3 regions of the Nonomuraea sp. NPDC050022 genome follow, and region 3 is predicted to be linked to each of the others. Evidence: riboswitches for the same ligand, from Rfam matches in the RefSeq annotation. Region 3 holds a riboswitch; each other region holds the start of a gene.
The links. Region 3 has a riboswitch for thiamine pyrophosphate ahead of ACIBO2_RS18350 (cytosine permease). Riboswitches for the same ligand answer to the same signal wherever they lie in the genome.
Positions count from the first base shown of each region.

Region 1: linked by a shared signal. The riboswitch ahead of ACIBO2_RS08195 (TenA family protein) and the one ahead of ACIBO2_RS18350 (cytosine permease) in region 3 are both predicted to bind thiamine pyrophosphate.
Region 2: linked by a shared signal. The riboswitch ahead of ACIBO2_RS07690 (FAD-dependent oxidoreductase) and the one ahead of ACIBO2_RS18350 (cytosine permease) in region 3 are both predicted to bind thiamine pyrophosphate.

Region 1 covers NZ_JBITKE010000002.1:364,722-366,981, forward strand. Annotated here, with positions in the region: gene ACIBO2_RS08190 (hypothetical protein) at 1-104, shown strand, start outside; gene ACIBO2_RS08195 (TenA family protein) at 221-898, opposite strand; TPP riboswitch at 1,043-1,138, opposite strand; gene ACIBO2_RS08200 (hypothetical protein) at 1,780-2,226, shown strand.
Region 2 covers NZ_JBITKE010000002.1:262,786-265,045, forward strand. Annotated here, with positions in the region: gene ACIBO2_RS07685 (NAD(P)/FAD-dependent oxidoreductase) at 1-949, opposite strand, end outside; TPP riboswitch at 1,008-1,124, shown strand; gene ACIBO2_RS07690 (FAD-dependent oxidoreductase) at 1,114-2,260, shown strand, end outside.
Region 3 covers NZ_JBITKE010000004.1:386,025-388,284, reverse strand. Annotated here, with positions in the region: gene ACIBO2_RS18365 (MFS transporter) at 1-368, opposite strand, end outside; gene ACIBO2_RS18360 (helix-turn-helix domain-containing protein) at 444-884, shown strand; gene ACIBO2_RS18355 (rhodanese-like domain-containing protein) at 892-1,215, shown strand; TPP riboswitch at 1,241-1,353, shown strand; gene ACIBO2_RS18350 (cytosine permease) at 1,344-2,260, shown strand, end outside.

The DNA.
Region 1 (2,260 bases), on a different contig from region 3:
GCGATCCCACCGAAATGACCCTCGGTAAGATCATCGCGCAGTTCCTACCTTATGAGACGGTCGCCGTACAGGTGTTCACCGTGAAGCCGGGCCTCCTGGAGTGAGTTCACGGCCACCAGCGGAAAGAGCTGTCGCGGCGCCAGGTGGGGGCGCCGATCTGTCACGGGCGGGCGCCGTACCACGTCTCTTTCGATTCTTTCGACGACCGACAGGGGCTCGTTCACAGCCATTGGCGGGTGGGCCAGGCTTCGAGGCGCCACGCGCTGTCCCAGAACATCCACTCGTATTCGGCCGCCCGGAGGAACGCCTCCGCCATGGCTTCGCGGATGGCGGGGCCGGACTGGGCGGCCTGCCGGTCGGTGATGGCCTTCGCCTGTTCGGCGGAGACGGCGAAGGCGGGGTCGGAATAGGTGGCGATCCACGCGTGGTACGGATGGTCGCGCCGCCCCTCCGTACGCGCCAGCAGTGCCGTGCCGACGTCCTGGTACACCCAGAAACACGGCAGCACGGCGGCGGCGAGCACGGGTAGTGGCGCGGTGAGCGCGGTGGCCTGAAGGTAGGACGCGTACGCCAGGCAGGTGGGCGAGGTGGGAATGGCCGCCATCTCCCCGGCGTCCAGGCCGAATTCGCCGAGATAACGGCCGTGCAGGGCCCGTTCGACCGTCAGCGCCGTATGGGCGGACTGGGCGAAGAACGCGGCGTCGGAGGAATCGTCCGCCCGGGCCGCCGCCGTCGCCAGCGTTTTCGCGTACGCCGCCAGATAACGGCCGTCCTGAACGAGATAGAAGGCGAAACGCTCCCGGTCGAGACCGCCGTCCCCCAGCGCGTTGTTGAACGGATGGTTACGGATCGCGTCGAGCAGCTTGGCCGCGCGCGTCCAGATTTCATCGCAGAACATACCCTCACTCACCAGAGTGCGTGGAAATGGTGGACGGGGCCGTCTCCCCCGACCTGGAAACGCCCGCGGCCCGCGGCGCGCCGTTCAGATATCCCTGACCGTCCGCGCTCGAGTCGGTGCCGACGACGGAAAGCATCTTGGAAACGGGAGCCACCCGGACGTCCCTTCGCTAGTGCGAACTAGATCAGGTTCTACGGGTGTGATCTCAGCCCGACCTGCCGGGCACCCCGCGTCGCAGATCAGGGTAACAGAGGTCATGGTCGCGGACGGCGGTCCGCCATGGGCCCGCGAGGGGGCGGACGTCGCGATCGTGACGTACGCGTTCGGGATGGGCATCGACCGGCCGGACGTACGGTACGTGCCGCACCAGGAGCAGGCCGCCTCCATATGGTCGGTCCACAGCGACGCCGAAGAGAAGGCGGTCTTCATCCGGCCACGTTCCCCAGCGAGGCGAAGGCACGCGTCCAGACGAACCTGTTGGGGATTCTCGCGGTCGATCAACGGCCCGAGCACCTTCGTTCCGGCCGCGTGCCGAGCGGGAATCGCCAGCGCCTCGAAGAATTCGATGAATTCCGAGCGGACGATTGAGCTCGTCGCCGAACCCGAACCAGGTCTGAGTTTCTCTCTTGGTGCCTTAGACCGGCTCGACCGTAATGCGCGCCGCGCCTGGTACAGAGTTTCATTTGAGAAGCCTGGAAGAGTTTCATTTGAGAAGTCTGGACGTGTCGCCTCGAGTATCGGCCGTCGGGCAATCCGGAAGCGCGTCGGCCTGTATCATTCGACCGGGCTCTAAACGTCCCCGCATCGCCTCTTCTCGGCATGCGCCGAATCACTAGGATCGACTCCCTGTGGCCGCACGGCTCACAGCAAGGAGGATTTTCATGCGCATTTTACGCACCGGCTATACTCTCGCCCCGGCAATGGCGGCGGCGTTCTTGGTTCTGACGCTGACCTCATGCGGCAGCGGCAGCGGCAGCGGCGAAACCATCGCCACGGGAACCACCGCTCCTGAAGCCGCGGACACGAACCAGAAGGCGACGGGAAAAACAGCCGCCCCCGCCGGTGAAAGCGGCGTCAAAACCGGCGTCATGGATCAGCTGCGCAAATCGCGGGAGATAAAGGAGCTGCCGTACAAGCCGGCGGCCGTGACGAAGTTCGTGTCGTGCATGGCCGACGTCCTGGTGAAGTACAGCAACAAGAAGGACCTGCGAGCCTACGCCGACGGCTCGCTCGACCTGGAGAGCATCCGGCAGACCGACAAGGCCGCGGCCGACAAAGCGGGCTTCAAGTGCTCGGACGTCGTCACCAAGGACGATCTCAAGCAATAGACGGCGAGCCGCCGGATGACACCCGGCGTCCGAT
Region 2 (2,260 bases), on a different contig from region 3:
GGCCCGCGTACTGGACCATGTGGCCGAACTGCTCGGACCAGAAATAGGGCACCGGGTCGTAGGCGGCCTCGACACCCAGCAGCGTGGCGGCGGCCACCTCGGGCGAGTTGAGCGCGGCGTCCCAGTGCTCGACCCTCAGCCTGGTCTCGAACCGGCGCGACCACCAGGCGGCGCAGTCGCCCACGGCCACGACGTTCGGCAGGGAGGTGCGCAGGTGTTCGTCGGTGACGACGCCGTTGTCCAGGTCGACGCCGGAGCCCGCGAGCCAGCCGACGGTCGGGCGCACTCCGACGCCGGTGACGACCACGTGCGCCTCGATGAGGCTTCCGTCCGCGAGTGTGACGCCGCCGTCGTCCACGGAGCCGACCAGGGTGTTCAGCCGCAGGTCGATGCCCTCGTACCAGCCCTGGGTGCGGGCGCCGATCTCAGGGCCGACCGCCTGGGCGAGCGGGGCGGGGCCCGCCTCGATCACGGTCACCTCGCAGCCGGCTCGGCGGGCGGCGGTGGCCACCTCGGCGCCGATCCAACCGGCGCCGATGATCACCACGTGGGCGCCCTTGACGAGCCGGGCGCGCAGCTCAAGCGCGTCGTCGAGGGTGCGCAGCACATGCTGACGGCCGTCGCCGGGCAGCGTGATCGGCTCGGCGCCGGTGGCGATCACCAGGCCGTCGTAGCCGAGCTCGCCCTCGGTGGTCTCCACGACGCCGGGACGCAGCGCCTTGGCCGAGACGCCCGGCCAGAAGTCCACCTCCAGCACGGCGAGGTCGGCGTCGACGAAGCTGGAGTCGCTGCTGCCGGACAGGACCGCCTTCGACAAGGGTGGCCGGTCGTACGGCCGGTGCCGCTCTTGCCCGATCAGCGTGATCCTGCCGTCGAACCCTTTCGCGCGCAGCGCCTCGACACTCCGTACACCGGCCAGACCGGCGCCTGCCACCACCACATGATTCACGTTCAAGACCATAACGGGGCCCGTGCCGGGACGTCGCGCCGAGGCCGTAGGGTGGAGACGTAAGACGCGCGGGAGTCCGGCCGTTACCGGGCTGAGAGGAAGGCTGCACCGGGCCTTCGACCGCAAGACACCTGATCCGGATCATGCCGGCGAAGGGAGCGGACGTGGACATCGTCGTAGGCGGCGGGATCATCGGGCTGTCCATCGCCTGGCGCCTGTCCCGCTCGGGGCGGCCGGTCACCGTGGTCGATCCGGCTCCGGCCACTGGGGCCTCGCACGCGGCGGCGGGCATGCTGGCGCCGGTGAGCGAGGTCACCTACACGGAGGAGCCGCTGCTCCGACTGGGCCTCGCCGCACTGCGCCGCTGGCCGTCCTTCGCCTCCGAACTCGCCACCGACGCCGGCCTCGACGCCGGTACGAAACCCGCCGCCAACCGCCTTGACGAGGCCGGGGCGTCTGAAGCGGTCGTGAGCGGGCTCAGTGAGGCCGCGCGGGCCGGGCTGGACTTCCGGGTCGACGGGACGCTGGCCGTGGCGTTCGGGGCCGACGATCTGGCGGCGCTCGGTGAGCTGGCCGCGTTCATGGAGAAGCTGGGGCTACCGGTCGAGCGGCTGACCGGGCGCGAGTGCCGTCGGCTGGAGCCCATGCTGGCGCCGTCCGTACGCGGTGGGCTGCTGGCCCGTGGAGACGCCTGGGTGGACCCGCGCCGGGTCACCGCCGCGCTCCTGGCCGCACTCGACCGCCTGGGCGTCCCCCTCGTCCGGGCTCGCGTCAGCGAACTGCTCCAGGACGGCGACGTCCAGGACGATGACAAGGTGGTGGGCGTACGCCTCGCACCCCCGGACCAGAGCCGCCCGCAGGCGGACATTCCCGATGAGATCCGGGGCGAGCGGGTCGTGCTGGCGGCCGGGGCGTGGAGTGCCGGGCTGGTCGATGTCCCGGTACGGCCGGTCAAGGGGCAGATCATGCGGCTGCGTTCCCCCCAGCCCCTGCTCGGCAGGTGCGTACGCGGGACGGTCCACGGGAAATCCGTGTACCTGGTGCCGAGGGGTGACGGTGAGCTGGTGGTCGGGGCGACCCAGGAGGAGCTGGGGTTCGACACGAGGGTGACGGCGGGCGGACTGTACGAGCTGCTGCGGGACGCCCACGAGCTGGTGCCGGGCGTCACCGAGCTGGAGATCGTCGACGTGGTGGCGGGGCTGCGGCCGGGCACACCGGACAACGTCCCGCTCATCGGGCCCAGCGGGACGCCAGGGCTGGTGCTGGCCACTGGGCATCATCGGGGCGGGGTGCTGCTGGCTCCGCTCACGG
Region 3 (2,260 bases):
CTCGTGGTGATCAGCGACAGCCCGGCGGGCATCATGAACGCGGCCGCGACCCCGGTGAGGAACCTGGCGACCAGCAGCACCCACCCCTCGGTCGCGAACCCGCCCAGCCCGGAGAACACCACGAACACCCCGAGCCAGAGCAGGAACATCCTGCGCCGGCCCAGCAGGTCGGCCGCCCGGCCGCCGAGCAGGATGAAACCGCCACAGCCCAGGACGTAGGCGCTCACCACCCCGCTCAGCATGCCCGTGGACAGCCCCAGATCCGCCCTGATCGACGGCAGGGCCACGTTCAGCATGGCCACGTCGGTGCCCTCGATGAAGATGGCCCCGCACAGCACGATCAACATGCCCCAAGCGCGTTTGGACATGGTCAACTCCCGGTTACTTATCGGCATTCGGTTATCTCTGGTAACCGTCCAAATCATCCGGCAGTATGAAATGTCATGGAAGACGGCACTTCTAAGTCACCCGGTTACTGCGAGAGCACCGTGGACGACGACTACGACGTGTGGCAGTGGGACACCAGGGAGGACTGCGAGGTCCGGCAGATACTCGACCGGGTCGCCGACAAGTGGTCGCTGCTGGTCATCGCGCTGCTCGACTGCCAGAGCCTGCGCTTCACCCAGCTGCGCCGCGAGATCGACGGGGTCAGCCAGCGGATGCTCAGCGTGACCCTGCGCCACCTGGAGCGCGACGGCCTGGTCAGCCGCACGGTCCACCCCGTCGTGCCCCCGCGGGTCGACTACGCGCTCACGCCGCTCGGCCGGACCCTGCACCAGACGATCAAGAGCCTGGTCACCTGGACCGAGGAGCATCGGCAGGAGATCGCCACGGCGCGTGCCGCGTATGACCAGCGACGCGAGATGACCAGCGACGCGAGATGATGGAGGCATGACGGTTCCAGAGATCCCGGCCAGCGACGTTCCCGCCGACGCCTACCTGCTCGACGTGCGTGAACAGGACGAATGGGTGGCCGGGCACGCGCCCGAGGCGGTGCACATCCCGATGACGCAGATCCAGGGGCGGGTCGAGGAGGTGCCGGGCGACCGGACCGTCTACGTGGTCTGCCGGGTCGGCGGCCGGTCGTTCCAGGTCGCGGCCTGGCTCAACCAGCTCGGGCGCGAGGCGGTCAACGTCGACGGCGGCATGCAGTCGTGGGCGGGCGCGCGCCGCCCGATGGTCAGTGAGACGGGGCGCCCGCCGTTCGTCGCCTGACGGATGGCATAATCCGCTCGACAACTACACAAACCGCGGGAGCTCGGGGTGCACCGGGCTGAGAGGGCGACTGACCTGTCGCCGACCGCATGAACCTGTCCGGGTAATGCCGGCGTAGGGAGTGTGAGATGACGCATGTCGTCGACGAAGTCCCGCTGACCCTCGAAGGGACGCCCCCCAAGACGCTCGGGCTGCTCGACCAGGGGGCCCTGTGGGCGAACCTGGCCGTGAGCCTGCTGGGGTTCAGCGGTGCGCTGTTCCTGCTCGACCCGCTCGGTGGCAGCCCGCTCAGCCTGAGCGCGGCCCTGCTCGCCGCGCTCGTCGGCAGCCTGGTCGGCACGGCCATGGTGGGGCTGTCGGCCATTCCGGGCACGCAGACCGGGCGGCCGGCGATGGTGCTGCTGCGCGGGTTGTTCGGGGCGCGGCTGTCCTACATCCCGACCGTGCTCAACATCGTCCAGATGATCGGGTGGGGCGCCTTCGAGCTGTGGGTGATCGCCAAGGGCGCGATGGCCATCTTCGGGGCCGTGGTGCCGTACCAGGTGTGGGTGGTGGTGGCGGGGGCGCTGACCACGTCGCTGACCATCTGGCCGCTCGGGTCGATCCGGCTGCTGCGGCGCTACGTCACGATCGGAGTGATCATCTCGCTGGTCTGGTTCGCGGTGGCGTTCCTGTCGAAGGCTCCGCCGCAGGGCGGCGGGTCGTGGACGGCGTTCGCGCCCGCGGTCGACTACGTCATCGCGCTGTCGGTCTCGTGGGTGCCGATCGCGGCGGACTTCGCCCGGCACTCCAGGTCGAGCCGGGCCGCCTTCGCGGGCGTGGTCGGCGGCTACACGCTGGCCCAGGTCGCCTGCCTGGGGCTGGGCGTCTACGCGGTGGCCATCGCCGGGTCCGCGGCGGTGGCCGCCGACGGCACGGCCGTGTTCGGGGCGTTCGTCGCGGTGCCGTTGGGCGCGCTGTTCTTCGCGATCCTGGTGTTGCGGGAGGCCGACCAGTCGTTCGCGAACGTCTACTCCACGACCATGTCCCTGCAGAACCTCATGCC